One region of the Gudongella sp. QWL-04 genome, then DNA from elsewhere that is predicted to be linked to it. Evidence: predicted binding sites of a transcription regulator. Region 1 holds the regulator's gene; the other holds the start of a gene.
What was found. Region 1 encodes HrcA, which represses chaperone genes, less so after heat shock. Its sites were predicted from a motif close to ATTAGCACTCNATANTATNGAGTGCTAAT; they were not measured.
Positions count from the first base shown of each region.

Region 2: AC4PHB_RS08225 (co-chaperone GroES) is a predicted target of HrcA. The motif match lies at 9,640-9,668, and genes of this name have one in related genera.

Region 1 covers NZ_CM178754.1:685,758-701,289, forward strand. The annotation lists gene lepB (signal peptidase I) at 1-515, shown strand, start outside; gene lepA (translation elongation factor 4) at 565-2,376, shown strand; gene hemW (radical SAM family heme chaperone HemW) at 2,426-3,559, shown strand; gene hrcA (heat-inducible transcriptional repressor HrcA) at 3,670-4,719, shown strand; gene grpE (nucleotide exchange factor GrpE) at 4,725-5,282, shown strand; gene dnaK (molecular chaperone DnaK) at 5,298-7,115, shown strand; gene dnaJ (molecular chaperone DnaJ) at 7,179-8,300, shown strand; gene prmA (50S ribosomal protein L11 methyltransferase) at 8,406-9,320, shown strand; gene AC4PHB_RS03495 (RsmE family RNA methyltransferase) at 9,326-10,072, shown strand; gene mtaB (tRNA (N(6)-L-threonylcarbamoyladenosine(37)-C(2))-methylthiotransferase MtaB) at 10,069-11,367, shown strand; gene AC4PHB_RS03505 (histidine triad nucleotide-binding protein) at 11,380-11,718, shown strand; gene rpsU (30S ribosomal protein S21) at 11,825-12,007, shown strand; gene AC4PHB_RS03515 (GatB/YqeY domain-containing protein) at 12,024-12,467, shown strand; gene AC4PHB_RS03520 (NfeD family protein) at 12,553-13,848, shown strand; gene floA (flotillin-like protein FloA) at 13,850-14,830, shown strand; gene AC4PHB_RS03530 (hypothetical protein) at 14,842-15,321, shown strand; gene AC4PHB_RS03535 (PhoH family protein) at 15,452-15,532, shown strand, end outside.
Region 2 covers NZ_CM178754.1:1,631,745-1,647,276, forward strand. The annotation lists gene AC4PHB_RS08195 (acyl-CoA dehydratase activase) at 1-2,894, opposite strand, end outside; gene guaB (IMP dehydrogenase) at 3,232-4,683, opposite strand; gene AC4PHB_RS08205 (ammonia-forming cytochrome c nitrite reductase subunit c552) at 4,829-5,998, opposite strand; gene AC4PHB_RS08210 (ArsR/SmtB family transcription factor) at 6,185-6,496, opposite strand; gene AC4PHB_RS08215 (hypothetical protein) at 6,757-7,314, opposite strand; gene groL (chaperonin GroEL) at 7,506-9,134, opposite strand; gene AC4PHB_RS08225 (co-chaperone GroES) at 9,327-9,608, opposite strand; gene AC4PHB_RS08230 (DUF554 domain-containing protein) at 9,817-10,500, opposite strand; gene AC4PHB_RS08235 (DUF3160 domain-containing protein) at 10,622-12,709, opposite strand; gene AC4PHB_RS08240 (hypothetical protein) at 12,709-13,389, opposite strand; gene AC4PHB_RS08245 (DNA-3-methyladenine glycosylase family protein) at 13,463-14,344, opposite strand; gene AC4PHB_RS08250 (Glu/Leu/Phe/Val family dehydrogenase) at 14,612-15,532, opposite strand, start outside.

The sequences.
Region 1 (15,532 bases):
AGGCTGTTGAATGGATCAGAAGCATTATTGCTGCCATTGTAATAGCTTTAGCAATAAAAACCTTTGTGTTTAATACAACTTACGTTCTGGGAAATTCAATGTACCCAACGCTTCATGAAAGGGACAGACTTTTCGCCTTAAAGGTGCCGCTTTACTTCAACGGACCAAGCAGAGGGGATATAATAGTATTGGAAGCTCCAGACAGCCCTGACAAAGACTATATAAAAAGAGTAGTCGGTATTTCAGGTGATACGATCGAGATAGACGAGGGAAAGGTCTATCTGAATGGAGAACTGCTCCACGAGGATTATCTTCAAGGAGACCCATACACACACATATACAATGAAAGCATTTGGGTAGTTTCTGAGGGTGAGGTTTTCGTGCTGGGCGACAACAGGGAAGAGGGAGCAAGTAAGGACAGCAGGTACTTCGGTACGATATCACTCGATACAGTCAAAGGGGTAACCGATTTCAGGTATTATCCCATAGATGACAGATTTGGTAAGATTGAATAGCCTCCCTCTTCAGGGAGGATTTTTATCGCTAGCTTCAGGAGGAATGTTAATGAACAGTAAAAAAGAGAAGATAAGGAATTTTTCCATCATTGCTCACATCGACCATGGCAAGTCTACTTTAGCGGATCGACTTATAGAAATGACAGGAATGCTTACATCCAGGGAGATGCAATCCCAGGTTCTGGACAAAATGGACCTGGAGAGGGAAAGAGGGATCACGATCAAGCTAAAAGCAGTCAGACTGATCCATAAGGCTGATGATGGTCAGGAGTACATACTTAACCTCATCGACACCCCAGGGCATGTAGATTTCAATTATGAGGTATCGAGATCTCTGGCTGCATGCGAAGGTGCGATACTAGTAGTAGATGCTACCCAGGGAGTGGAGGCTCAGACTCTTGCCAATGTATATCTTGCAATCGAGCAGGATCTGGAAATTGTACCTGTAATCAATAAAATCGATTTGCCAAGTGCAAGGCCTGAGGAGGTCATCAAGGAAATTGAGGATATCATTGGAATAGAAGGGCATGATGCTCCTCAAATCTCAGCTAAGGAAGGCCTTAATATTGATCAGGTTCTCAATGCAATAGTCAAGAAGGTACCTTCACCTTCAGGAGATGAAAATGCCCCGTTGAAAGCCCTGATATTCGACAGCTACTACGACAGCTATAAGGGAGTAACTTGCTACATTCGTGTATTCGATGGTGTAGTTAAGCCGGGTATGATGGTAAGAATGATGAACACAGGAAAGTCCTTTGAGGTGACTGAGGTAGGTATAAACACAAGTAAACACATTCCAATGGAAAGCCTTCAAGCTGGAGAGGTAGGCTATCTGACTGCAAGCATAAAAAACGTAAAGGAAGCCAGAGTAGGTGATACCATCACTGATGACGCAAAACCGGCTTCTCAGCCGCTGCCAGGCTATAAGAAGGTCATTCCAATGGTCTACTGCGGTATTTATCCTGCGGAGGGAGAAGACTTCAACACTGTAAGAGATGCGCTTGAGAAGCTTCAGGTAAACGATGCCGCACTGGTGTTTGAACCGGAAACATCTGTAGCTTTGGGCTTTGGATTCAGATGCGGTTTCCTCGGACTGCTCCATATGGAGATAATTCAGGAAAGGCTTGAAAGAGAGTTCGACCTTAATATAATAACGACTGCTCCGAGTGTAATATATAGGGTCACCAAGAAAAATGGAGATTTTCTCGAGATTCAGAATCCATCAAACCTTCCTCCTGTTGCAGAGATAGAATACATGGAAGAGCCTATAGTCAGTGCATCAATAATGACTCCAACTGAATATGTAGGAGCAATCATGGAGCTGTGTCAAAATAAGAGGGGAAGCTACCTGAATATGGAGTATCTAGAAGAGAAGAGAGTTGTACTGCACTATGAGCTTCCACTAAATGAGGTGATTTACGACTTTTTCGATGCTCTTAAATCTAAAACGAGAGGCTATGCTTCCTTCGACTATGAGCTGAAAGGGTATAAGCAGAGCGAACTGGTTAAAATGGATATTCTAATCAACAGTGAGCTGGTTGATGCTTTTTCATTGATAGTACATGAGGAAAAAGCATACGAAAGAGGAAGAAACATAGCTGAGAGACTTGTAGATGTGATCCCTAGGCATCAATTTGCGGTACCAATACAAGCTGCAATAGGCGCTAAGATAATTGCCAGAGAGACGATAAGAGCACTTAGGAAGGATGTATTGGCTAAATGCTATGGAGGGGACATATCCAGAAAAAGAAAGCTTCTTGAAAAGCAAAAGGAAGGTAAAAAGAGGATGCGGCAGATTGGGTCTGTTGAGGTTCCTCAGGAGGCTTTTCTTACCGTGCTGAAATACGACGAAAAGAAGTAATGGACAAAAAATGCACACATCGTGTGCATTTTTGATTGGAGAGATTTCAATGGAAAATGCAGGTATCTATATTCACATCCCATTCTGTATAAGCAAGTGCAGCTACTGCGATTTTGCTTCAGTACCGTTGAATGACACGGTGGAAAGATATATTTATTTCTTGATGAAAGAACTTGAAATGAAAGCTCATCTTCTTAAAGATCATAACATCGACACGATATTCATAGGCGGAGGGACACCCTCAGCTATAGGATCTGAGTATATAGGAAACATACTAAGAACCGTAAATCATAGATTTTCGGTAGCAAAGGATGCAGAAATAACCTTGGAGGTCAATCCGGGCACAATGGATGAAAATAAGGCTGAATCCTACAGATCCTTTGGAATAAATAGGATAAGTATGGGAATACAAAGCTTTGATGATAGTTTACTCAGTGGTCTTGGAAGGATCCATAAAGGAGAAGATGCAATAAATACCTTAATGATTCTAAGGGCTGCTGGCTTCAATAACATAAATGGTGATTTTATATTTGGACAACCGGATCAGACGCTGGAATCATTCCTTAATGACTTAAGTATAGCCGCAGAGATTGGCCTGTCCCACATTTCAATGTATGGTCTGATAGTAGAGGACGGAACTTTGATGAAAAAGTGGTTGGAAGACGGTAAAGTGAAATTACCGGAAGAGGACCTTGAAAGAGAAATGTATCACCAGGGGATAAAACAGCTTTCTATGGGAAGGTATCACCAGTATGAGATATCCAATCTATCTATAGATGGGATGGAGTGCCGCCACAATATTGGATACTGGAGGCTTAAACCCTATGTAGGAGCGGGGCTGTCAGCTCATTCAAATATTGGTTCAAAGAGATTTTGGAATACTTCAAGCTTTGCAGAGTACTTCAAAAAGATTGAAATGTCTGAAGCACCTATGGGCGGCGAGGAGAACCTTGATCCTGAAACAAGAGCTTCAGAGTATATCATCCTGGGATTGAGGATGAATGAAGGGGTTGATTATCTTGAATTTGAGAACAGGTTTGGATTTGATGCAAGGAAAAGGTTCAAAGCGGTCATAGATAAGCACAAAAATGAAGGGCTCCTGACTGAATCCAAAACCCATCTCAGACTTACCCAAAGAGGGATGGATCTTAGCAATATAGTGGAAGTCGATTTTCTTCCGTGAGACAAAAAGTATTGACAAAGCTGGACCGGGATGGTAATTTATTAATAGGATTAGCACTCGACATCTATGAGTGCTAACAATCATCCAGAGTAAACCAAGGGGTGAGTTATATGTTGGATGAAAGAAAATTTAAAGTGCTTTACGCTATAATTGACAGCTATATCTCATCGGCTGAGCCAATAGGCTCCAGGACGATTTCCAAATACTATGATCTGGGGGTGAGCCCGGCAACCATCAGAAATGAGATGAGCGACCTTGAAGAGCTTGGATTTCTTAACAAAACCCACACATCCTCAGGGAGAGTTCCTTCTGATAAGGCCTATAGATTATATGTTGACTCCCTGATCCAGCAAAATGAAGTTGACCTTGATAAAAAGTGGAAGTCAGAAATAAGGAATGCTCTTGCAAAGGAGAGCAAGGAATTGGATCAGCTGATCCAAAATGCCGCCAGACTTTTATCTAAGATCACAAGGTACACATCTTTGGCCATATCACCACAATTAAAGGAAACCAAAATAAAGCATATCCAGCTTTTACCGATCGATGAAACTCAAATACTACTAATATTGGTTAATGAGTCGGGAGTAGTAAAGAATACAGTTTTTAAGCTGAACAAGAGGATCCCGGAGCACCAAATAACCGAAATCTCAAATATCCTGAATGATAGGCTCAAGAACAGGACCTTTCATGCGATCAACAGAGATCTCGCTATAGGGATATTTGATGGATTCAGACAGTATCAGGAGGAGCTTCAAGGATTGCTTCCATTCATCGGCAAATCTGTTGATCATATAGAGACAACTGATCTATATTCAGATGGTCTCACTCAGCTGTTGAACTATCCTGAGTATAAGGATATCGACAAAGTAAGGTCTATAATTTCTACGATAGAGGATAAGAATAAGCTTATCGAGATCATGGCGGAGGGTGCATTGTCAAGTGACATAGACGTGAGGATAGGGCAAGAAAACATATATGCTCCACTTAAGGATTGCAGCATCATAACGACGACATACAAGCTTAACGGCGAGACGATCGGGAGGATAGGCATCATTGGGCCTACACGAATGGATTATGCCAAGATTATAGCTACACTTAAGATATTTTCAGATAATATTTCTGAGATAATAAATAATCATAACCCAACGGGCAAGAGGTGATATAGATGATGGACAAAGAACTGGAAACTAATGAAAAAGAGCTATCCAATGAGGTAAAAACCGAAGAGGATCAAGCTGAATATATTGAAGAAATGGGGGAGGAAGTGAAAAAGAAGGATTTTGAACTACTGCTTGAGTCAAAGGAAAATGCCATTGCCGACCTGGAAAATAAGCTTGCAAGACTTCAAGCAGATTTTCAGAACTATAAAAAGAGGTCAGACCGGGAAAGAGAGCAGTCAGTCAGCTACGGAGTTGAATCGGTCATTGTCGGACTACTGCCGGTAGTGGATAACTTTCAAAGAGCAATTTCAACATGTGAAGACAAATCCAATGGATTCTTCCAGGGAGTTGAAATGATAGAAAAGCAGCTCTTAGAGTTGCTAGCCAGCAATTCTGTACTAGAAATACCTGCAGTTGGTGAAAAGTTTGATCCAAACCTTCACCATGCAGTCTCAGTTATGGAAGCTGATATTGAGCCCGAGATAGTGCTTGAGGTACTGCAGAAAGGCTATATGCTAAAGGACAAGGTAATAAGACCAGCGATGGTAATCGTATCTAAATAACAAGGAGGAAATAAAATGGGGAAAATAATAGGAATCGACTTAGGTACCACCAACTCAGCAGTTGCTGTAATGGAGGGTGGAGAGGCAGTTATTATTCCTAATGTGGAGGGGAACAGGACAACACCTTCCATAGTAGCTTTTACAAAGGACGGAGAAAGGCTTGTTGGAGAAACAGCAAAAAGACAAGCGATTACAAACCCGGAAAGAACCATACAGTCAATCAAAAGGCATATGGGAAGCGACCACAAGGTAAATATAGATGGAAAGAACTACAGTCCTGAGGAGATTTCAGCCATGATCCTTCAAAAGATAAAGGCTGATGCAGAGAGCTACTTAGGGGAGACTGTTACAGACGCCGTGATCACTGTTCCCGCATACTTTACTGACAGCCAAAGGCAGGCAACTAAGGATGCAGGTAAAATTGCCGGCTTAAATGTCAAGAGGATAATCAACGAGCCAACTGCAGCAGCGCTTGCTTATGGACTGGACAAGGAACATGGACAGCATAAAATCATGGTCTTCGACCTTGGAGGAGGAACCTTTGACGTATCCATACTTGAGCTTGGAGATGGTGTATTTGAGGTATTGGCAACACGAGGAAACAACCACCTGGGTGGAGATGACTTCGACGACAGACTGATCGATCACATAGCAGAACAGTTCAAGAGAGAAAACGGAGTTGATCTGAAGACTGACAGAATGGCACTGCAAAGACTTAAGGAAGCTGCTGAAAAAGCTAAGAAGGAGCTTTCAACTACTAAGTCATCAAATATCAACCTTCCATTTATCACTGCAACTAGTGCAGGACCTCTGCACCTTAATATGGACATAACGAGAGCTAAATTTGACGAATTGACTTCCGATCTGGTCGATAAGACCATTGAGCCGGTGAAACAGGCATTACAGGATGCAGGCATTACTGCATCAGATGTCGAGAAGGTTCTTCTTGTTGGTGGATCCACAAGGGTTCCTGCTGTTCAGGATGCAGTTAGAAAGCTTATAGGCAAGGATCCCCAAAAAGACATAAATCCTGATGAGAGTGTTGCCATTGGAGCGGCTATCCAGGGAGGAGTACTAAGTGGTGAAGTAAAGGATCTTCTTTTACTGGATGTTACTCCGTTATCACTTGGAATCGAGACACTTGGTGGTGTAACAACAAGACTTATTGAGAGAAACACAACGATACCAACGAAAAAATCGCAGGTATTTACTACAGCAGCTGACAGTCAAACATCAGTAGACATACATGTTCTTCAGGGTGAAAGACAAATGGCAGCCGACAACGTTACTTTGGGTAAATTCCAGCTGACAGGGATTCCGCCGGCACCAAGAGGGATACCTCAAATAGAAGTAACCTTTGATATAGACGCCAACGGTATCGTTAACGTCAGCGCCAAGGATCTTGGAACAGGAAAGGAACAAAGGATCACCATTACGGCTTCAACTAAGCTATCTGAAGATGAGATAAATCAAAAGGTCAAGGAAGCCGAGAGATACGCTGAGGAAGATAAGAAGAAAAAGGAAAACATTGAAATAAGAAATAACGGAGATTCAATAGTATACCAGACCGAAAAGACATTAAAGGACCTGGAGGGCAAGATTTCTGATTCTGAAAAAAGCAAGGTGGTTGATAAGCTGGACTCACTAAAGAAAGCGCTTGAGGGAGATGATTACGAGCTGATCAAAACCAAAACAGAAGAGCTGACTCACGAATTCCATGCAATTTCACAAAAGCTCTATGAGCAGGCACAGGGTCAGGCACAGTCATCTGAGAGTAGCAATTCCAATGATGATGTTGTAGATGCTGATTATGAGGTAGTTGACGAGGAATAATTATAACAAAGCCAAGCCCTGGGCTTGGCTTTGAACGATTGATATGGAGGCTGGTGTGAGACAGTGAGGGATTATTACGAGATCCTTGAGGTAAACAAGGATGCAGGACAAGATGAAATAAAAAAAGCCTACAGAAGACTTGCAAAGAAGTATCACCCTGACCTCAATCCCAATGATCCGGAGGCTGAACATAAATTTAAAGAAGTAAATTCGGCTTATGAAATTCTAAGTGATGAGGAAAAAAGATCCAGATATGACAGGTTTGGACATGCAGGGGTTGATCCTCAGGCATCGGGAGGAGCTGGCTTTGGAGGCTTTGGAGATATTTTTGAAGATATATTCGACATTTTTGGCGGAGGATTTTCAAGAGGGCCATCATCAAGAAGATCAGGTCCAGTGAGAGGTGGAGACGTAAAACAAAGCGTCGTGATCGAGTTTAAGGAGGCTGTGTTTGGAGTTGAAAAGGAGATCCAGACCAGAAGATATGAAACCTGCTCGACCTGTGAAGGGTCAGGGGCAAAACCGGGGACTGAAAAAAAGACCTGCAGCAAATGCCATGGATCAGGAGAGGTAAGGTATGCCCAAAGGACTCCTTTCGGGCAGTTCATGCAGGTAGGAACCTGTGATCAATGCGGCGGATCAGGTCATATTATCGATGAACCCTGTGAAACCTGCAATGGGAGCGGGAAGGAAATCAAAACCAGAAGGATAAATGTTAAGATACCTGCGGGAGTCGATAGTGATTCAATAATATCAGTTCGTGGTGAGGGACACCATGGTGAAAAAGGAGGTCCCCCAGGGGATCTTTACATCTATGTGACAGTAAAAGAGGACCCGGTATTCAAGCGAGAGGGCAACAATGTTTTTGTAACAATACCAATAACCTATACTCAAGCAACTCTGGGGACAGAAATCAAAGTTCCTATCCTGGACGGGTATCAGGATTATACTATACCCGAGGGTACTCAGTCTGGAACAACCTTCAGTCTTAAAAACCAGGGAGTGCCAAACGTAAGAGGTCTGGGCAGGGGAGACCTATTCCTGACTGTTGACGTTACCATTCCAAGGGAGCTTAGCGACAAGCAAAGAGAGCTATTGATCCAATTTTCAAAGGAGATGGGCGAGCAGTACAGTAGCCCGCCTAAGAAGAAGTTTTTCGACAAGGTAAAGGATGTATTCCAATAAAAGTAAGCCCTATCCTTCCCTTAAGGACGGATAGGCTTTTCTTTTGTAGAAAATTCCGCCATAATGATATATAATTGTCTGAGAAAAATTAAAGGATGTGATCTTTTGAACTGGATAGAGGTCAAAATCAAAACAAAACAGGAAAATGAGGATATAGTAAGTCATATCCTATACGAAAATGGAGCAAACGGACTTGCAATAGAGGATCCACGGGATATAACAGAACTATCTAAACGAGAAGAGGACTGGGATTTTATTGATCCTCAGCTTATAAAGGTAGATGATGATGGGATAGTACTTAAGGCTTATTTTTCAGAGGAAGAAGATATCGATGCCATAACGGGAAGAATAAGCGAGCTCATAGAGGCGGAAGGACTGGGAGAGATCCTGCTCTCAGAGGTAGATGAAAGTGATTGGGCTGAGAACTGGAAGAACCATTACAGGACCACAAGGATAGGCAAAAGTATAGTCATTAAGCCAAGTTGGGAGACATTTGACCCAGAAGCAGACGATATCGTCATACACCTTGATCCTGGTATGGCTTTTGGGACAGGTTCACACGAGACCACTGCCATGTGTACGGAGGCTCTAGAGAAGTATGTAAAGCCTGGCACAACTGTTTTTGATGTAGGGTGCGGCAGCGGGATATTGTCGGTAGTTGCAGCTAAGCTTGGAGCAGACAGAGTTCTAGGAATCGATCTGGACCCTATGTGCGTGAAGGTAAGCAAAGAAAACTTCAAGATAAACGAAGTTGAGGGCAAAGCTGAGGTGATCCAGGGCAATCTGCTGGATATGGTGGATGAAAAAGCGGACATAATAGTAGCAAACATTATTGCTGAGATCGTTGCAGGGCTTGTACCTGAGCTTAAAGACTTTCTTAAAGAAGAGGGGCTTATAATAGCATCGGGGATAATCGATGAAAAGCTTCGTCTGGTCGAAGATTCCCTTGTCCAGTCCGGGTATTCCATCCTGGATTCAAGGAGCCTTAACGGTTGGTGTGCTGTTGTTGCAAAGAGGTGATCTGAATGCATAGATTTTTTATTACTGAAGAACAAATCATTGAAAATAAGGTAAATATGCAGGGATCAGATGTTAAACATATCAGGGATGTTATCAGGCTGAAGGAAGGAGATATGCTTCAGCTGGTTACTGAGAGTCAGGTAATGATTTGTATTCTTGAAGAGGTATCCAGAGATAGGGTATCTGCGCGAATAGTTGAAAAGCTGGAAAAGCTTAATGAACCTCCAATAAAGCTGATCTTATTCCAGGGATTGCCAAAAGCAGCAAAGATGGAGACTATACTCCAAAAATGCACTGAGGTTGGCGTAAGTGCATTTTATCCGGTGGCTACGGGAAGAAGTGTAGTTAAGATCAAAGAGGTCGCTAAGGAGTCGAGGAAGCTGGAGAGATGGAGTTCGATCATAGAAGAAGCCTCAAAGCAGTCAAAGAGGGATTCAATTCCACCGCTGGGAGGAATTCTCAGCTTCAACGAAATGCTAAGCTTCATCAAAGGCAAGAAGGTCCTTGTTCCCTATGAGCTGGAGAAAGTAAATTCTCTCAGGGGCTTTATCGAAGAAGCAAAGGGAAGTGACGAGATTTGCATAATAATTGGACCTGAAGGCGGCTTTGAGGAAGATGAGATCACGGAGTTGAAAAAAGCCGGTGCAAATACCGTAACCTTGGGAAGAAGAATACTTAGAACAGAAACTGCAGGTATGGTTGTTGCAAGCATTTTACTATATGAGTTGGGAGACTTAGGAGTGATTCAATGAAGAAAGTAGCATTTCATACACTTGGCTGCAAGGTCAATCAGTATGAAACCGAAGCGATGGAAGAATTGTTCAGCAGGAATGGTTATGAAATCGTTGAAGAAGATTCATCAGCGGATGTTTATGTTATAAACACATGCACAGTTACGAACCTATCAGACAGAAAATCAAGACAATTCATAAGAAAATCCAAGAAGCTTAACCCCGATTCAGTGGTGGCAGTGGTAGGCTGCTATTCGCAGGTTTCTCCTGACGAGGTACAAGAAATTGAAGGTGTTGATGTAGTTATCGGAACAAGCGAACGAGATATGGTGGTGGAGCTGTGCGAAAGGGCATCGAAAAGTCAAGAAAAAATCAATATCGTAAGACCTGTTAAAACGTATAAATCCTTTGAAAAGATCCGTATCGAGGATATAAAATCCAGAACAAGGGCATTTCTGAAGATACAGGATGGTTGTAATCAATTTTGCAGCTACTGCATCATACCATATGCCAGAGGACCGATAAGAAGCAGAGAATACTCAGACATTGAGGAGGAGGCTTTAAGACTCGCTGAGGCTGGCTTTAAGGAGGTAGTTCTTACCGGGATCCATGTGGCCTCCTATGGCAAAGACCTGAAGAAGGAATCATTATGTGACGTTATTTCGAAGATAAGTAGAATCGATGGCATAGAGAGGATTCGGTTAAGCTCTGTAGAACCTGGACTGATCGATGAAGCTTTCATGGAAAGCATTATTGAAAGCGGAAAGGTATGTGATCACTTTCACCTGTCATTACAAAGCGGCTCTGATTCAGTTCTCAAAAGAATGAACAGACGTTATAATACGAAAGAATTCAGGGAAAATGTTGAACTGATAAGAAGCTATATGCCTTGGGCTGGCTTGACTACTGACATTATCGTTGGATTTCCTGGTGAAACTGAGGAAGAGTTTTCAGAAACCATGAGTTTTGTGGAAGAAATTGGATTCTCTCGGATACACGTTTTCAAGTATTCACCAAGAAAAGGGACGCCTGCAGCAACGATGAAAGACCAAGTGAAAGGTGAGATAAAAAACAAGAGAAGCGAGCAGCTGATCGATCTGGGTGCGAAGTTGACGGTCAAGTTCAACAAGGAATTCGATGGGAGAATGATGGCAGTGCTTTATGAAGATGGGAATAGTGGTAAAGGGGTTTACGAAGGCTACACAACTAATTACATCAGAGTAAAAACCCCTTCACAAGAAGACCTTATAGGTGATATTATTAGTACAAGGACATATATAAGTGACGATTTAACTATGAATGGAAGTCTTCTTTAAGGGGGTGTAAATATGGATTGCTTGTTTTGCAGCATTGCAAGTAAGGATATACCCAGTCAGTTGATATATGAGGATGAATTAGTAGTAGCCTTCAAGGATATTAATCCTCAGGCTCCCGTGCATTTTCTTGTAGTTCCCAAGCTACACGTTCAATCATTGGACCAGATAATTGAAGCCAATGATAAGCTGATAGCTCATGTCATGAGACTTATCCCAAGGCTTGCAGCCGAACAGGGAGTTGAGAACGGCTACAGAGTTGTAAACAACTGCGGAAGCGATGGAGGCCAGACTGTGGGACATATTCATTTCCATGTCCTGGGCGGTAGAGAAATGTTGTGGCCACCCGGTTAAAAACAGTTGAAAAGCAAAAGGATGTATTGTATAATTATTGAGTATGCATCCAATAGCTAAGTCAGTATTGTTGCACTCTTGTAGTTGAGAGGGGAGGGAAGAAACGATGACGGAAATCAAAGTTGGTGAAAACGAATCTCTGGACAATGCCCTGAAAAGGTTTAAAAGATCTTGTGCAAGGTCAGGAGTTATTGGGGAAGTCAGAAAGCGTGAGCACTATGAGAAACCCAGCGTAAAAAAGAAGAAAAAATCCGAGGCAGCAAGAAGAAAGAAGCATTCCAAGTTCTAATCGAGAAGGTGAACCTATGTCACTCAAAGATAAACTAATGGAAGAATTCAAATCCTCCATGAGGAGCAAAGATACTATAAGAAAGAATACTGTAACAATGGTGAGGGCTGCAATCAAACAGCGCGAGGTTGATGAAAGGATTGAACTTGGTGACGAGGAAGTCCTTGAAATAATATCTAAGCAGCTTAAGGAAAAAAAGATGGCCATCGAGGAATTCCGAAAGGGAAACCGACAGGACCTTGTAGATCTTACTGATGCAGAAATGAGCATACTACTGGAATACCTGCCTAAACAGCTTACAGAGGAAGAGGTTGAACAAATAGTTCGGGAAGCCATAGATGAAATTGGAGCGACCTCTCTGAAGGAAATTGGGATGATAATGAAAACTGTAATGCCTAAGGTCAAGGGCAGAGCCGATGGCAATATGATCAATCAAGCAGTTAGGAAAATATTGAACTAAAACCTGAGTAAAACTCAGGTTTTTTTGCATTTATAGCTAAGATTTGGGTATCATAACTAAGTAGTGCATATTGGAGGTGAATGTATTGAGAATCAGAAAAGTTGGGATAGTATTGTTTTTGGCAATCGTGGCATTTATTGCTTCGAGCCTTAACGTATCAGCCCAGGCACCACCCGGAAAGGTCTATGTAGTACCGATAAAAGGCGAAATCAATAGAGCCACGCATAACTTCGTTAGAGACGTCGTAGACGACTTGAACCGAGAAGGAGCAGAGGCAATAATCTTTGAGATCGACACTTATGGTGGACTTGTAGACGAAGCAATCAAGATCAAGGACGTCATTATTGGTACAAATATCCCTACGATCTCCTTTGTTAACAACAAAGCAGCATCCGCAGGAGTTCTCATAACCATTGCAGGTGAACATGTCGTTATGGCTGAGAACGCTGTGATCGGTTCAGCAGAAACCATACCAAACACTGAAAAAGTACTGTCCATGTGGCGAGGAGTATTAAGAGACACTGCCCAATATCGCGGGAGAGATTCATTGGTTATTGAGGCAATGGCAGATAAAGATATTGAGATACCAGGGCTAGTATCTTCTGATAAGCTGGTCAATCTTACAGCTCAGGAAGCTATAGAGTATGGGGTGGCTGATATCCTTACCAACGATTACAGAGAAATGCTCGATCACTTCGGATACAATTCCTCAGACATTGAGGTAGTTGAAGAAGGACTGCAGGTAAAGCTTGCCAAGTATATTTCAAACCCGTATATTAGCACCATGCTTCTTACCTTAGGATTTGTGGGATTAGTGATCGAAATACTGACACCAGGATTTGGATTGGGAGGGACTATATCTATAATGGGCTTTGCTCTTTACTTTGGGGGCAATATCCTGGCTGGGAACTCAAACTGGACGTCGCTCATACTATTTGTAGTGGGTCTTATCCTTCTAATTATCGAAGGGTTGGTGCCAGGATTTGGACTTCCGGGAATTGGCGGGCTAATATTTGTTATTGCCGGGACAGTTCTTGCTATGCAGGATCTGACTGCGGCTGTATTGTCCTTGAGTATAGCAATAATAATAACGGCTGTTGTGACTATTTTCATGATTAAAATGGGCTTTAAGAGCAAACTGCTGAATAAGATAATCCTAAACAACAAGCTTGAAAGTAAAAAGGGATATCTCAGTAACGAAGCAAGTGACGGCATGCTTGGAAAAGAGGGTAAGGCCCTTACAGAACTCCGTCCATCCGGATATGCTGTCATAGATGGAGAAAAGCACGACGTTCTGTCAGAAGGTGGATTTATATCCAAAGGTGCAACAGTAAAGGTCATCAAGGTAGAAGGTTCGAAAATTATTGTTAGGAGGGTATAGGATGGAACTTATTTTCACATTAGGCTTGGCATTAGGTATCATTATTTTAGTTATGTTATTTTTTACTTTTGTCCCTGTAGGTCTATGGATCACAGCGTTGTTTTCAGGTGTAAGAGTAAAAATATCCACATTGATAGGTATGAGGCTTAGAAGGGTAGTCCCCAGCAGGATCGTTAACCCAATGATAAAGGCTACAAAAGCAGGACTCAACATCAATATAGATGAACTTGAGGCTCACTATCTAGCAGGAGGTAATGTAAACACACTGGTAGATGCTCTGATAGCAGCACAGAGGGCAAACATTCCATTGGTATTTGAAAGAGCTGCCGCAATCGACCTGGCTGGAAGGAACGTACTTGAAGCCGTTCAAGTAAGCGTAAATCCCAAGGTAATAGAGACTCCAAATATTTCAGCAGTAGCTAAAAATGGCATAGAGGTGATTGCAAAGGCTAGGGTTACTGTTAGAGCCAATATTGACAGACTGGTCGGAGGTGCTGGTGAAGAGACGATTATCGCCAGAGTAGGAGAAGGTATAGTAACTACAGTTGGTAGCTCCGATTCACATGCAGATGTTTTGGAAAATCCTGATCGCATTTCAAGAACGGTCTTGGATAAGGGTCTTGATTCAGGTACTGCGTTTGAAATATTATCTATAGATATTGCAGACGTAGATGTTGGGAGAAACATAGGTGCTAAACTGCAAATGGACCAAGCAGAGGCTGATAAAAAGATTGCTCAGGCTAGGGCTGAGGAAAGAAGGGCTATGGCTGTAGCTAAGGAGCAGGAGATGCTTGCAGAAGTACAAGCTATGCGAGCTAAGCTTGTTGAAGCAGAGGCACAGGTTCCATTGGCATTAGCAGAAGCTCTGAAGCAGGGCAATCTAGGTGTTATGGATTACTATAATATGAAAAATGTATTAGCGGATACTGATATGAGAACCTCGATCTCAAAGATGACTGATGAAGAGAAGAAACAGAAATAGGGAGTGATGAAATGGATAGCCCTATTATAATTCTTATATTTTGGGTTCTAGTTAACCTAATTATTGGGAATGCAAAAAATAAAAAGAAAGCACAAAAAAAGCAGCAACAAACCTTTAATCAGGATACTGGTAAAAAGAAAAATATAGGAAAACAAGGCCAGGACTTCAGGAAAACTCTTGAGGAATACAGAAGACAACTTGAGAAAGAGTTTGGAGGTCAGCCTGAAAAGAAGGCTCAAAATAATCAAACTAGACCTATGACGACAGCTTCCTCTCAAGTATCGCAGCCTCAAAAACAAAGAGCTCCTGAACCAGCTAAGGGTAAAGAACCAGTGGAAGAGGAGAAATTACTTCAAGTATTGGATGTCGAAGAAGATCCTCAAACCGAGTATATATCATCAAAAATAAAGCTTGACCCCAAGAAAGACATCCTGAAGGCTATAGTCTACAGAGAGATACTAGATAAACCAAAATCTTTAACAAACAAATAATTCTAATTGGATCGCTGAGGAGCCCTTACATGGCTCCTCTTGTGTATGCTAGGGACACAAATTGTGGAAAAGGACCCTGTTATGTGTTATTATTTAGGTAGCTAACCAATTACGATCAGGAGGTAAACACTTGGTTCAAAACAAGGAAGAAAGACCTATTTTAATAAAAGATCATCAGGTTATGAAGGAATTGCTGGGAAATTTGGACGAA
Region 2 (15,532 bases), 950 kb from region 1:
TCAATAGCCGCTAAAAGACTTCTGATACGAATCTTTACAGCTCCAAGGTTCGTTATCTCATCTATTTTCAGTTGGGTGTATATCTTTCCATTATCCTCAAGAATTGCCTTGACCTCATCAGAGGTGATGGCGTCCAGACCGCATCCGAAGGAAACAAGCTGCACCAGCTCCATGTTGGGTCTTCTTGAAACAAGCTCAGCAGTTTGATAAAGCCTTGCATGATATGTCCATTGATTTAGTATGTCGGTTGGTATCTTTCCTCCAAGATGACTTATTGAATCCTCAGATAGCACTACAGTATCAAATTCCGATATCATCTTTGCTATGCCGTGATTCACTTCCGGATCGACATGGTATGGTCTGCCTGCCAGAACGATCGCCAGCTTATTTCTTTCTTCTGCAAGTTTTAAATACTCCTCACCTTTCTGTCTCAGTCTTTTCATGTATTCCTTGTATTCGATGATACCTCTGTCGACAGCAAGTCTCACCTCGTTGGGCTTTATATCCTTATGCCATTCCTTTAGGATATCATGTAATCTCTTCGAAAGTATCTTCTTATTGTTTAGTCCGAGATACTCATAGAAAAATCTCGTACTAGCTACCCTTTCAACATTGGCTGCAATAACCTCAGGGTAGTAGGCTACTACAGGACAGTTAAAATGATTGTCCCCGGATTTTTCATCAAAATTGTAAGTAAGGCAAGGATAAAATATAGCATCAACTCCCTGATCCAACAGATGCTCGATGTGGCCATGTACTACCTTGGCAGGAAAACACACTGTATCCGAGGGGATAGTGTGCTGCCCTTTTATAAACATATCTCTGGTAGAGAATGGCGATGGAACTACCTCAAAGTCAAGCAGGGTAAACACCGTATGCCAGAAGGGCAGAAGCTCGAACATATTAAGAACTATTGGCAAGCCTATCCTGCCTCTTCTCCCTTTAATCGGGATATAGTTCTTCAAAAGTTCCAGCTTGTACTCATATATATTGAACCTTTCCTCAGGAGTCTTCTGTCTTATAGGCCTCTCGCATCTATTACCACCTATGAACTTTCGATCATCTCCAAAGGAGTTAACTGTAAGTCTGCAGTTATTCTCGCATAATCCACAGAGTACTACCTTAACCTTGTGGTCGAAGCCCTCAAGTATCTCTCTGCTTAAAAGGCTTGTGTCCTCACCATTTCTTCTTTCCCTCGAGTAAAGAGCCGCTCCGTAGGCCCCCATTAGCCCTGCTATATTCGGCCTTATTACCTGATGGTCAAGTTCATCCTCAAAAGCCTTAAGAACAGAATCGTTATGGAAGGTGCCACCCTGCACCACAATATTTTCTCCAAGATCCCTTGCCGAGGATGCTCTTATTACCTTGTACAAAGCGTTCTTGATAACGCTTATGGAAAGACCTGCTGAAATATCTGCTATGGTTGCTCCGTCCTTTTGTGCCTGCTTTACAGATGAGTTCATAAAAACGGTGCATCTGGAGCCGAGGTCTACAGGATTACGGGAATATATACCTAACTTTGCAAAATCGTTTATATCATAGCCCAGAGCTTCCGCAAAGGTCTGGAGGAATGACCCACAGCCGGAGGAGCATGCCTCATTTAGAAATATGCTGTCGATAACTCCGTCTCTTATCTTAAAGCACTTTATATCCTGGCCTCCTATGTCTATTATAAAATCAACATCCGGCTTGTATTTCTTTGCAGCAGTATAATGAGCTATTGTTTCTACAACGCCAAAATCAAGCTTGAAGGCATTTCGCATCAGATCCTCTCCATAGCCCGTTACTGCGGAGGAAGCAATTTTGATCCTTGGGTATCTCTCGTAGAACTCCACTAGAAAATCCTTTATAAGCGGTACTGGATTCCCTTGGTTCGAGGTGTATATCGATCGAAGGATAGTATCGTCCTCCGACATTATTACTGCCTTTACTGTTGTAGAGCCTGCATCTATACCCAGGTATGCATTCCCTATGTATGTGTCAGGATCCGAAAAGGTAACCTGTTCCCTGTCATGACGAGCTTTAAATATCAGGTAATCTTCTTCATTATCGAACAGCCTTCCAAGGCCATTGAAGCTTCCTTCATCGCCTTTATTGAGCAGGTCATCTATAAGCATGTCCAGATCCAGCTTCCTTTCCTCATAGCTGTACGCAGCACCTATTGCCACATAATACAAGGAGTTTTCCGGACATATCCCATTAACTCCCAGTGTATGGTTGAAGCTCTCCCTAAGCTGAGAGAAAAAAGTAAGGGGACCGCCCAGGTACACTACTTTTCCCTTTATCGGCCTGCCTTGCGCAAGCCCTCCAATTGTTTGATTGACTACTGCATGAAAAATGCTTGCTGCCATGTCGCTTTTGCTTGCTCCCTGGTTCAGGAGGGGTTGGATGTCCGACTTAGCAAAAACCCCACACCGTGATGCAATAGTGTAGGTCTTATCGTATTCCCTTGCAAGCTGGTTCATATCTGTCAGACTGACTCCCATTAGGGTAGCCATCTGGTCGATGAAGGCTCCCGTGCCTCCTGCACAGGACCCATTCATCCTGACTTCCATGCCATTGGAAAGGAAAAGGATCTTTGCATCCTCTCCACCCAGCTCGATAACTACGTCAGCTCCTTCTATCAGCTTCATGACAGAAAGTCTCGTGGCATAAACCTCTTGTACAAAGGGTATATTGAATTTTTGGGCAAGACCCATACCTGCAGAGCCGGATATCGAGAGATAAGCCTCTTTCAGGTCAGGAAATCTATTTTTTATTTCCTCCAATAGTTTTACTGTTTTTCCTCTTATCTGGGAATAGTGTCTTTCATATGAGTGAAAGACAAGTTTCTCATCCGAATCCAGCACCACACACTTGAGTGTTGTTGACCCTACATCCAGACCGATCCTCATTTATGATCACCTTGATTCCTCATTTTTATAATTCTATCTTACACCAGATATTTACTAAAGTACATATGTGAAAAGCTGGTTAAAGGCTTGGCTAAAAGTTGGAGGTTGAGCTTAGTGTCAATTGATAATTGACGATTGACAATTGACAATAAAAAAATTTAAGATTTAACCAGGACATGGGTAATTCTCAAATAAGCTAGAGATGCTATGATCTGAAATTAAAAAAAGAACCAAAAGGTTTTACCCCTTGGCTCTTATTTGTATCGAATCTTAAAAGTTGGTACTCTGGCGTGAGTTTCTGATTGTCAATTGTCAATCGTCAATTGTCAATTTTATTCTAACCTCTTTGGTAATTGGGTGATTCCTTGGTGATCATTATATCGTGAGGATGGTTTTCAACAAGTGATGCAGCAGTGATCTTGATCATCCTGGCTTTATCCTGAAGTTCAAATATGTCCTTTGCTCCCACATATCCCATTCCTGATTTAAGCCCACCGATAAGCTGATAAACTACATCACCAAGCTTGCCCTTGTAATGTACTCTTCCTTCCACTCCTTCTGGGACATACTTTTTAGTATCCTCCTGGAAGTATCTGTCCTTGCTTCCTGAGTCCATTGCTCCCATTGAGCCCATTCCTCTATATTCCTTATATCTTCTGCCTTCGTAAAGTACCTCTTCACCAGGGCTCTCCTCAGTGCCTGCAAACAATGATCCCGCCATTACAACATTAGCCCCAGCAGCTATAGCCTTGGTAATATCACCTGAGTACTTGATGCCTCCGTCAGCTATGACAGGAACATCATACTCTGCTGCAGCCTTTGAGCAGTTCATTACTGCAGTTATCTGTGGTACTCCAATACCAGTTACGACTCTTGTGGTACAGATGGAGCCAGGACCTATGCCTACCTTGATGCAGTCAGCGCCAGCCTTGATAAGGTCAATAGTTGCTTCTGCCGTAGCAACGTTGCCTGCTATGACCTGTAAATCAGGATAATTGGATTTTATCTTTGAAACGGCATCCAAAACTCCTTTAGAATGTCCATGAGCAGTATCGACGGTTATTACGTCTACCTGGCTTTTTACAAGCGCTGCTACTCTATCCATCATGTCATTGGTCACTCCAACAGCTGCCCCGGCTAAAAGTCTTCCCTTTGCGTCTCTTGCTGAGTTAGGGAACTCTATTGACTTTTCAATATCCTTTATGGTTATCAGACCGCTCAGCTTGAAATCGTCGTCGACCAAAGGAAGCTTCTCGATTTTGTATTGTTTCATGATCTCAAGAGCATCGTCCATGCTTATATCTATTGGTGCTGTCTTAAGATTCTCCTTAGTCATGACCTCGTCGATCTTCCTTGTGATGTCCTTTTCGAATCTTATATCACGATTTGTAAGTATTCCTACAAGTGTATTGGATTCATCTACAATAGGAACTCCGGATATTCTGTATCTCTCCATAAGCTCTAGAGCATCTGCTACGATGTGGTCCCTTGAAAGAAAGAACGGGTCAGTGATTATACCATGCTCGCTTCTTTTGACTCTGTCTACCTCTAGCGCCTGTTTTTCAATGGACATGTTTTTGTGTATTATTCCTATTCCGCCCTCTCTGGCCATAGCTATTGCCATCCTGGATTCAGTTACTGTATCCATGCCTGCACTCATCAACGGAATATTTAGCTTTATTCTCTTTGTCAGTTGTGTTCCAACGTTCACGTTCCTCGGCAAAACCTCAGATTTGCCGGGTAGGATAAGAACGTCGTCAAAGGTCAAACCCTCACCTACGAATTCCAAATCATACTCCCCCTTTTATTTCCTGTCCAACGATATTTTCTTAATAATGTAACAAACCTTGAGTTTTATGTCAAGGAATGTTTGTAAAGAAAAAGGACCCTTTCGAGTCCTTATAAATCATTTGTGTCCTAAAACTATATTACGATTACTTAAGCAAGGCTATTCCTTCCTTTGCAGTGTCTATAGCTTCCTGTAGATTTTGAAGAGCCAGTTCTTTATTATGGAAACCCTCACTATTCTCCACGAAAACAAAATCCCATTTGAACTGAGCGACCCTATGCTTATTCCTGGCATCCTCAAGGATTTGATCTGATACTGTTTGTGAACTGGTTTGAGCTTTAAGCATTTCAATTAGCTCAAGGAGAACCACTGTACCCTCGTTCATCTTATCCTCAACCTGCTTTTGGACACCTTCAATTTTTGCAGTCAGTGAAGGTGCTGTTTCATCCTGGTGGCATCCCAGACATGAGCTCTCTATTGTCTTCAACGGGCTGGTCCAGTGATGGGATCTGAAGCTCTCAAGCTTGGTGCCTTCAGTCTCAGGCATATGGCAATCTACGCAGGTCAGGTTGAATTTTGCATGAAGGCCTGATTGATATGTCTCAAATTCAGGGTGCTGCACCTTAAGCATTTGCGTTCCTGTTGAAGGGTGTGTCCAGTCAGAGTATCCTATGCTGTCGAAGTAGGCCAGCATATCATCAGTATCAACCCCGTTTTGCCAAGGCAATACTATTTCCTTAGTCTCCGGATCCTGATAGTATTCTACATGACATTGTGCACAAACCTGCTCAGTGGGCTTGTACTCTTTTTCAAGCTGAGCAACTCCGGTCAGGAAGTGACCTCTCGAAATATTGATAACTCCTGGAGTATTCTTATGGCAGTCATAACAGCTTATTGTATTTTGCATCATAGGAGTGACCTCATCAAAGGTCATCTTGTTGGCCTTCACACCTTCCTCTTCAAGGAGCATCAAATAATCCGGTGACTTGCACGCAAAGCAGCTGGCAGCGGCCTTAGGTCTCTCTGTATGTATTACATCCTCCAGTGCGTAAACATGCCCTCTTGCCCTTAAATATTCTATGCTGAAGCCGTATCCCTCATAAAATGTCTTTAGCTCAGGATATTTCTCAAGGTAGTCTATGGGCACTGAACCTCCAAAAGTAGTAGCTTCCATCTCTGAGTTTCTCATGTAGGTTTCATAAACGTCGGGATGGTCATCCTCCCATTCAGCCGCTGGTATGACTGATTCCGGTTTGGCACATCCTGCTAGAACTAGAGAAAAAATTACGGCAAGAACAAAAATTTTTGATCTCATATTCCCTCCTCCTCACTAAATATTCCTGTTCTACCCTTATACCCATTATGTCGGAATTTTCACATAATAATCATTGTAAAAAAACTGGCTTATGCCAGATATCTTCTTCAAGAGCATCAAAGCCAAAGATAACAGGTCCATTTGCTATTTGCAAGTGGACCTGGGTCAATAATGCACTATTTAAGTTTACTGATTACTTGCCTTTGGTTTCCGGTTGCAAATGCAGTCTTTCTTTGGTCCTGTAATGTAGTTTATGTATTCGAACAAATCATCTACAACCGGCTTATTGACGGAGTAGCACATCCATTTCCCCTGTTTTTTACACTTTACGAGACCCGCTCTTACAAGGATCTTCATATGGTGAGAAATAGTAGGTTGTGTAAGCTCTAAACCCTCCATAATGTCACATGCACACATTTCCCCGCAGGATAGCATGTCAAGAATCAAAAGCCTGTTCCTGTCGGATAATGCCTTGAGTACTTCAACTCTTCGATCCATTTTTTCCTCACACCCCTTGAATCAATCAATAAATATCTATCTATGTGATTATGGTATATCATTGTCCATAATTTGTCAATGTATTTGGTGAATTTTGTTTCTATTTTGTCAAAATATTTACCAGCACGAAATAAAATATATTAAAATCCTAAAAATTACACATCATTTCATAACGGTTCATGTGAAATAACTTGAGATATGAACTATATCCTATTACCCTTAGATATGTTTGTGTCAATAAAAAAACCTGTGATCTTAGATCACAGGGCTACTCTGTAACTTCCATTGGCATAATCCTTTAGATAACCTGAATATATGAACTCCAACTCTCTGTTCCCCATTATATCCATTGGCGAGGTCAAGCCCGGGTCTTTTTGAGTTATACTGACACCGCTGTTTATTAAGACCTCTGATACGAACTGAGAACAGAAATAATTATATTGCCTACTGAGCGGATAATTGAACATAGCACTCAGAAGCCCTAAGAAGTTATATCCATATCGGTTGCTCTCTCCTTTGAATTTATTCAGCTGCTTCACAAGAGAGTCATACTGCTCCTGACTGACATTCAGTGAATACAGGGCGCACACTGTATTTGGGAACCTTTTAAATGTACCATTATCTATATCCTCTCTGACAAACCCAGCTAATACTGGATTATGGGGTCTTAGCCTGCCAAAACTATACAGTTCCTTAAGGTCCTTGTCTAATGCAATTGAGACGTGTGTAAAGGGATGTCTGGTATATATATTTATCGCTTTCGAAAACATGGATCCGCTATGGGAAAGAAGTATGTAAACGGTTGCTTGAGATTTCATTTGAAACACCTCAGTCTATGAATATTCTATTTCTTAATTTTACTTCTTTAAACTGATCCATGCAAGAAAAAAGTTAATCATATTTTTATCAAGCAATTACGAAAAAATAATTATTTAATAAAAATCAATCGAGGAGATCCAATAGACAAAGTCTTCGGATCTCCTCAATATAAAGCTAATTTCTATGGCTATTACATCATTCCGCCCATGCCGCCCATACCACCCATGGCAGCCATTGGGTCTTCCTTCTCGATCTCAACGACAGCGCTTTCAGTCGTAAGAACCATTGCCGCAACGCTCGCTGCATTTTGAAGTGCAGAGCGAGTTACCTTAGTCGGATCTACTATTCCTTTCTCAACCATATTGACATACTCTTCAGCCATAGCATCGAAACCAATTCCTGGTTCCGCAGCTCTGACCTTTTCAACTATGATAGAGCCCTCTAGTCCTGCATTTGCTGCGATTTGTCTAACTGGCTCCTCCAGTGCTCTCAGTATTATGCTGACTCCAGTTTTTTCGTCTCCTGTTACTTCATCAAGCAGCTTTGCTACTCTTGGAATAGTGTTAATGAGGACTGTTCCGCCTCCAGGAACTATGCCCTCTTCAACGGCTGCTCTGGTTGCTGCCAAGGCATCCTCAATTCTCAGCTTTCTTTCCTTAAGCTCAGTTTCAGTTGCTGCTCCTACCTGGATGACTGCAACTCCGCCTGAGAGCTTCGCAAGTCTCTCCTGGAGCTTTTCAGAATCGAACTCTGATTCAGTTATTTCAAGCTGAGCTCTGATTTGCTTTATCCTGTTTTGAATAGCTTCCTCACTGCCCTCTCCATTTACGATAACAGTTGTCTCTTTGTCTATCTTAACCTTTGCAGCCCTTCCGAGCATATCTATCTTGGCTTCCTTAAGCTCGTAGCCAAGCTCCTCGCTTATTACTTTACCACCTGTAAGGATGGCTATATCCTGAAGCATCTCTTTTCTCCTGTCGCCGAAGCCTGGAGCCTTTACTGCAACACAGTTGAAGGTACCTCTGAGCTTATTGACTACAAGAGTTGCCATAGCTTCGCCTTCGATGTCCTCAGCAATTATTACAAGAGGTTTGCTCATCTGAACTATCTGCTCCAGCACAGGGAGTATTTCCTGGATATTTGAAATCTTTTTATCTGTTATAAGAATAAATGGATTTTCATACTCAGCTACCATTTTCTCAGTGTCAGTTACCATGTAAGCTGAAACATATCCCCTGTCAAATTGCATCCCTTCAACAACGTCTAGTGTAGTGCCCATTGACTTGGATTCCTCAACAGTAATTACTCCGTCGTTTCCTACCTTCTCCATAGCAGCTGCGATAAGGTGTCCTATCTCTTCATCTCCGGCTGAGATAGATGCTACCTGAGCTACAGCTTCCTTGGATGCTACAGGAACTGATGCAGCTTTTATTCCTTCAACAGCCTCATTTACTGCCTTCTTGATACCCTTTTGAAGCACCATCGGATTAGCTCCAGCTGCCACGTTCTTCAGTCCTTCTCTGATGATTGCCTGAGCTAGAAGAGTTGCAGTAGTAGTTCCGTCCCCTGCTACGTCATTAGTCTTAGTAGCTACCTCTTTTACCAGCTGAGCTCCCATATTTTCATATTTATCCTCAAGCTCTATCTCTCTTGCAATTGTAACACCATCATTTGTAATTAGCGGTGATCCGAATTTCTTCTCGAGAACTACGTTTCTTCCTTTAGGTCCCAGGGTAACCTTTACTGTATCTGCAAGCTTATTGATTCCTTTTTCCATTGAACGGCGCGCATCTTCGCCAAATTTGATCTCTCTAGCCATATGAATACACTCTCCTTTTTAATGATAATTGACAATTGACAATGGACAATTGACAATGTATACCCTTCCAATCGAATTCGAAATCTTTCGACAGTGCTCGGAATGACATGATCAATTTTATTGTTCATTGTTCACTATTCATTTACTATTTCCTTTTAATTGTGATTTGTGAATTCTTAATTGTGAATTGGTTTACTCAACTACCGCCAAGATATCCATCAATTTAAGGATAGTCAGCTCTACTCCGTCTACCTTAACCTCAGTTCCAGCATATTTGGAGAATATAACCTTATCCCCAACCTTAACCTGCTCCTTCTTCTTCTCATCGTTAAGGATCTCGTCTCCAATTGCTACTATCTCAGCCATCAAAGGCTGTTCCTTTGCTGTTGAGGGAAGTACAATACCACTCTTGGTTTTTTCCTCTGCCTCAACCGTTTTGATTATGATTCTGTCTCCTAAAGGTCTAAGATTCATCAATATTCCTCCTCATTAAAATCTTTTTATTGTTAGCACTCACTTAAACCGAGTGCTAACACCTACCTATAATAATACTCGAAAATAAAAAGCTAATCAAGTATATTTTTTTACTAAAAATACCTGATTAGCTTTAATCTTTGAAAATATCTCAGTATATTTGCTATTTTCTGTATTATTCTCTTTTTTTCTGCATTTATCTCGGCTTTTAGAAGAAACCGACTATTAAATAGTAAATAATTGGAATGAAAACTGCAGGCAACATGTTGGCGAGCTTGATCTTTTTAAGACCCAGTGCATTTACTCCTATCGCCATTATAAGGATACCGCCAACTGCAGACATTTCGGTTATTACCTCAGGTGTCATGAAATCTTTTACCCCTCCTGCCAAAAGAGCTATACCTCCCTCGTAAAGAAGCACTGGTATCGCAGCGAAGGCAACTCCGATCCCCATGGTTGATGCCAGTATTATCGAGACTATGAAGTCTAAAACTGATTTTGCGAATAGCGTCTCATGGTTTCCAGTCAATCCGGATTCAACAGCTCCAAGTATCGCCATTGCGCCAATACAATACATCAAGGATGCTGTAACAAAGCCCTTTGAAAACGTGGAGTCCTTTTGACCAAATTTGCTTTCCAGGTTTTTCCCTAGATTTTCAAGGCCGGAATCTATATTGAGCCATTCTCCGATTATCGTTCCAGCAACAAGACTTGCAAGAACCAATATCACGTTCTGCATTTCCAATGCACTCATAAGACCTAATACTATTACTGCAAGGGAAATACCATCCATTATTGTATTTGTGTAGGATTCCTTGATCCCCTTCTTCAAAACCAACCCAATTAGCGCCCCAAGGAGTATACCGAGGCTGTTAGCAACCGCACCAAGCATTCTATCACCTGTCCATTCTTAATAGTTTATTAATACAATGATACAGTAAAATGCTTCGATGTGCTAGAGAAATCAGTGAATAAGAAACATTGAAAAGTGAATTGTTTTAAATTCACTGTTCTCAATTACTGTCGACAGGTTTTATGAAGCTTTTTGTCCAATCAGGCATAGGTGGATTTGTACCATCCTTAAGCATAGCCTGCCAGTCTTCGTCAGTAAGTCTCGTTGGATGCATGAATTCATGGAAGCTGAATACTGCTCCCCTTGTGAGATAAACCTGGCCTTTTATCGGCACTGCTACATATATCTCATATGCCGGTCCAACTCCTGCATGCATCACCCCATCACGTCCAACTGTATGATAGTCAGCTATAACTGCCATATTCTTGTCTGTTTCTGAGGTGATCTCAAACCATCTCATTCCGTCACCTGCGAAAGAACTGGTCAGGTCTTCAAGTATACCTCCATATAACTTGATCCTGTCATACTCCTCCTGGGTTAGAGGCTCTCCAGCCAACTGCTTCTCAGTTGCAGATACCAGAAAATCAAGGAGCCATTGAAATCTCTCCATTTTGATGTCGATCTCATCCACTGGGATCCCCCACGTCTTAAGGGACTCTCGTGAGTATTCAGTTAGCCAGGATAGTCTTTTATAAACTTCCAGGCTTGGCTCGATGTAGCCAATGCCTTCGACGTATTCATCGCCTCCCATCTCAGCCCCGGACTGCTTGCCGTAAAGAACGGTGTCATGCTTTAGCTCTGACCATGAGCCCAGTGCTGTATTCAAGCTTTTGTCAAGCCAGGCATCGTTCTTCATGAAGTAGGGATATTCCTCCTTGGGAGCCTCTATGAGTGCTTTCAGTACCCACATCCACCCTGTATACATGTTGTTTTTCCAGTCCTTCTCCTCGTATTTTGCAAACTCCTCTCTAAGCCTCTCCATCTCCTTGGGGTACTCAGCCCAACCCTGATTTATGGGATTTTGAAGCTGGAGCTCCCGTGCTCTATCCGAGCCAAGTACAGCCATTACGTCCAGTCCTGATGGTATAGGTCTTAAAACGGGATAAACCAGCTCCTGGATCATCTGAGCATCCATTACATACCTTTGTCCCATGAACCTGAATTGCTTGCCGACAGGATAATCAATTCCGGCGTACCTAGCTTTAATCCTGGGCTCAGGTAACTTTTCAACTTCAGAATAAAAAGTATCGAGTTTGGAGCCATCAGAGATTTCTTCAGCCATAAAGCCTTGTCCATAGACCATGTTTGCTATCCTTATGTAATCCTTAATTCCCAAATCATCAGAATTACCTACAAAAAAGGAAGTAGGCGTATAAATCTTCTCCCATGATCCTATAATGTCCGGGTTGTCGTCAGCAATTTTTGCCATCAGTATTGCCTGCTTCGTCAGTTCTAGATATCTCGTGTCCTTATCTTTATATAGAGGCATTGGAGCCTGACCATACCACATCATTGACAGGAAATAATTGCCCAGGTCATCGCTTCTTGTGTAGTGTCCTCTGACCTGGTATTGACTGTAATCCAGTTCAAAGGGGAATATAGATGATTCCTGAAAGCCTGCTTTGGATATTATCTTTTCGTATTCAGCATCTATCATGCTTAATACTGTTGAAGGTATGCCCTGAGGAAGATCCTGTTTTAACAGCCTTTGAGCAACTCCAAAGAAAGCAATGTTATTTCCCTGTATGTTTTTCAGATCAGTATCCCTTAGTTCGTCATATAGCCTGATCGACTCCTCCAGCATCCTATTTGTAATTTCCTTGTTTATCTGGATAAGATGCTTATCCTCGAGGGTCCTTAGGGTATAGTCATAGAAAATATGATACACCTGAAGCACTGAATCAGTGGTGATAAACGATGGTATCTCTTCATATTCATTGTGTTCATAGATGAAGAACAGCTGCTCCTCCTTGGAAGGATTTACAAAAAATCCGTTTTCTGCAAGCATTCTCCTTTGCTCCTCACCCAGACCCGAAAACTTGTCCAGGTTTACTATGTTGGAAAGATCCTTGGATACTACAAGCTCGATCGGTTCATCCTCTATAACAGGAGCTTCCACTTGATCCTCAGCTGGACCAGGAACAATTTCTGGCGGTTCGTTGTTTTCAGAACTTAAACCGCAGCCTGCCATAAAAATTGAAAATACAAGAAACACCGTCATCATTCTTAGTTTCTTCTTATACGTCATCAGTAATCCCTCCATTCCAGTTTACCTTCACTTATTCGAATCAATGCTACGAGATTTTTATTATTAATTGATCCAGTTAAGGATAACCCACTTTTCTTCGCAGATAATCTTTTTATTGTTTGTAACTCATCGGATTGAAGGAAGCCCTCAAAACCGAAGCCTTTCCACTTGTAGCTGTTTAAGATCATGTTTCCATCCTCAAGGTATTCGGATGATACTATCTCAGATACGCCATCTCCATCAAGGTCATACAAAACGAAATCATCAAATGGTCTGGACAGCCTCGATCCTCTCCAGAAGGGCGATACTTCTTCACCGTTGAAGCTGTAGATGAAAGGACGCTTTGCCATCACTGGATGCAATGGTGATTCCTTATATACGCCAAGGGCTATTTCATCAATTCCATCACCGTCGACGTCTCCCGTCATAAGCTTCCAGGGCTTAAGATCTGAAGCGTTCCATCTTAGGAGTTCCTTCCTTCCACCCTCCAGTGAATAAATTATTACCTCATTACCATATTCCTGCCACCGTCTTCCTTTAAGTACGACCAGGTACTGATCCTCCCCTCCGGTCAATCTGCCTATATCATGATCCTTAGTACCATCAAGAACAAAGCCTGCAAAAAACAAAAAAAGGAGCATCAGCATAAGAATCTTCAAAGCTCGAAAACACTTAGTCATATTGCTCCCTCCTTCTATTCAATTAGATTATATCAACTGTTCCCAAAAGACTGGTTACGATTGGGTGACAATATCACTTTCCTATGCCTAGCTCCCTTGCATAGTAGAAAAGATACTGCTGTGCATAGCCTGCCAGACTCCCAAATAGCTTCTCTCCTGAATCCTCCAGTTCTTTCTTGGTTGCAGGACGCTTGAAATAGAAATATTCCATGACCCTCTTTACCCAGACATCTACAGGAAAGGCCTCTCCCTTATCAAAGGCGAATAAAAGTATACAGTCGCTTACCTTGGGTCCAACTCCAGGCAAAGTAGTCAGAAGCTCCTTGGCATCCTTGTGCTCGATGTCAAAGATGCAGGTGGTGTCAAATTCTCCATCTGCAATCCTTCTGCTTACCTCTCTAAGCCTGTCGGCTCTGAAGCCGACCCTGTAGGCTTCTCTGATGTACTCCTCAGTCTTTTCAGCGAGAGCTCTCGGTTCTGGGAAGCTGTAATGATCCCTTCCTCTATAGGTGCATATATGATTCCCCAAATCACTCGCGATAGCTTCGACTGCTTTCTTTATTCTGGGTATCTGATTATTTGCTGAGATTATGAAGGAAATTATTGTTTCGTAGGGATCCTGATTCAACAACCTCATCCCATAGCCGAAGGTTATTGCCTCTTTGAGTATTGGATCCAGCGACAGCTCCTCCTTTATCTTCCCGTAGTCTCTGTCAAGGTCGAAGTAGTTGTGCCAAAAACCTATCCAGTCTTTTTCATTTACCCCATCTACGTACAAAGTTGTACCATTCTGAAGAAAGTTTGCCACTCTGCCGCTTGCGATAGCAGTATAGCTGCTGTCCTCCTCCAGGTACCACCTGAAGCATTGACCGCATTCAAATATATGGGTTATGTTAAAGTGTTCCAGATTTTTAATGATGAGCGTGCTGCCCGATTGTTCCAATGTATAGTTCATATGTTGTCTCCTTAGTTGGTTGATAAGGATATTATACTATAAAAAGTTGGAAAGTTGGAAGAGTTGGAAATTATAAGCGGTAGGCGATAAGCGGTAGGCGATAAGCGGTAGTAGGTAGTTGGTCGTTAAAAGACATGTAAGAGGTAAGTTTTAAGAGGTAAGAAAAAAAGATTCTCTGCAACGCCGAGAATTAGATATTTCCGGCAGCTACAGAGAATCTTAGTTCTTAGTTCTTATCTGTTGTCTGCTAATCTACTGAGCTGGTAATTAATACCATCCTCTAAGCTTCATTGCAGTTGCAACCTTCTTAACTGAGTGCATGTAAGCTGATTTTCTCATTGATACATTGTACTCTTCCTTGATCTTCCAAAGGTCATTGAAAGCGTTGACCATTGCGATCTCTTCTTTTTCTTCAACTTCCTTCTCGCTCCAGTAGTATCCATATAGGTTTTGTACCCACTCAAAGTAGGAAACAGTTACTCCGCCTGCATTGGTAAGGATGTCTGGTGTTACAAGAATCCCGTTTTTCTCTAGTATTTCGTCAGCTTCTGGAGTTATAGGTCCATTTGCAGCCTCTGCAACTATCTTAGCCTTTATCTTGCCCGCGTTTTCAACTGTGATTGCATTCTCCAGAGCTGCAGGAATCATTATGTCGACATCAAGTGCCCAGAATTCGTCAAGTGAGATCATCTTAGCCTTTGGATAGTTTACAAGGTTCTTGTGCTCTTTTACCCAAGCTGCCATGTCAGCATAGTCAAGTCCGTCAGCATTGTAGATAGCGTAGGTTCCAACTTCTCTTGCCCACTCTCCCAGTGCGACAATCTTAGCTCCTAGCTTCTCAACGTTCTTCACTGTAAAGCTTCCAACGTTTCCAAAGCCCTGTATAGCAACAGTTGCATGCTTTATATCTATTCCAAGCTTCTTAGCTGCTTCTCTTGTTACTACTGCAACACCAAATCCTGTTGCCTCGTTTCTTCCAAGTGATCCGCCCCACTCAACAGGTTTGCCTGTTATAACGCCAGTGTTCATTGAGCCGGTAAGCTTGCAATACTCGTCTACCATCCAAGCCATTATCTGACCGTTTGTATTTACGTCTGGTGCAGGGATGTCTATTTTTTCGCCAAGGTATTTGTAGAGGCCTTGTATGTATCCTCTTGAAAGTCTTTCCAATTCGCCCTGTGACAAGGT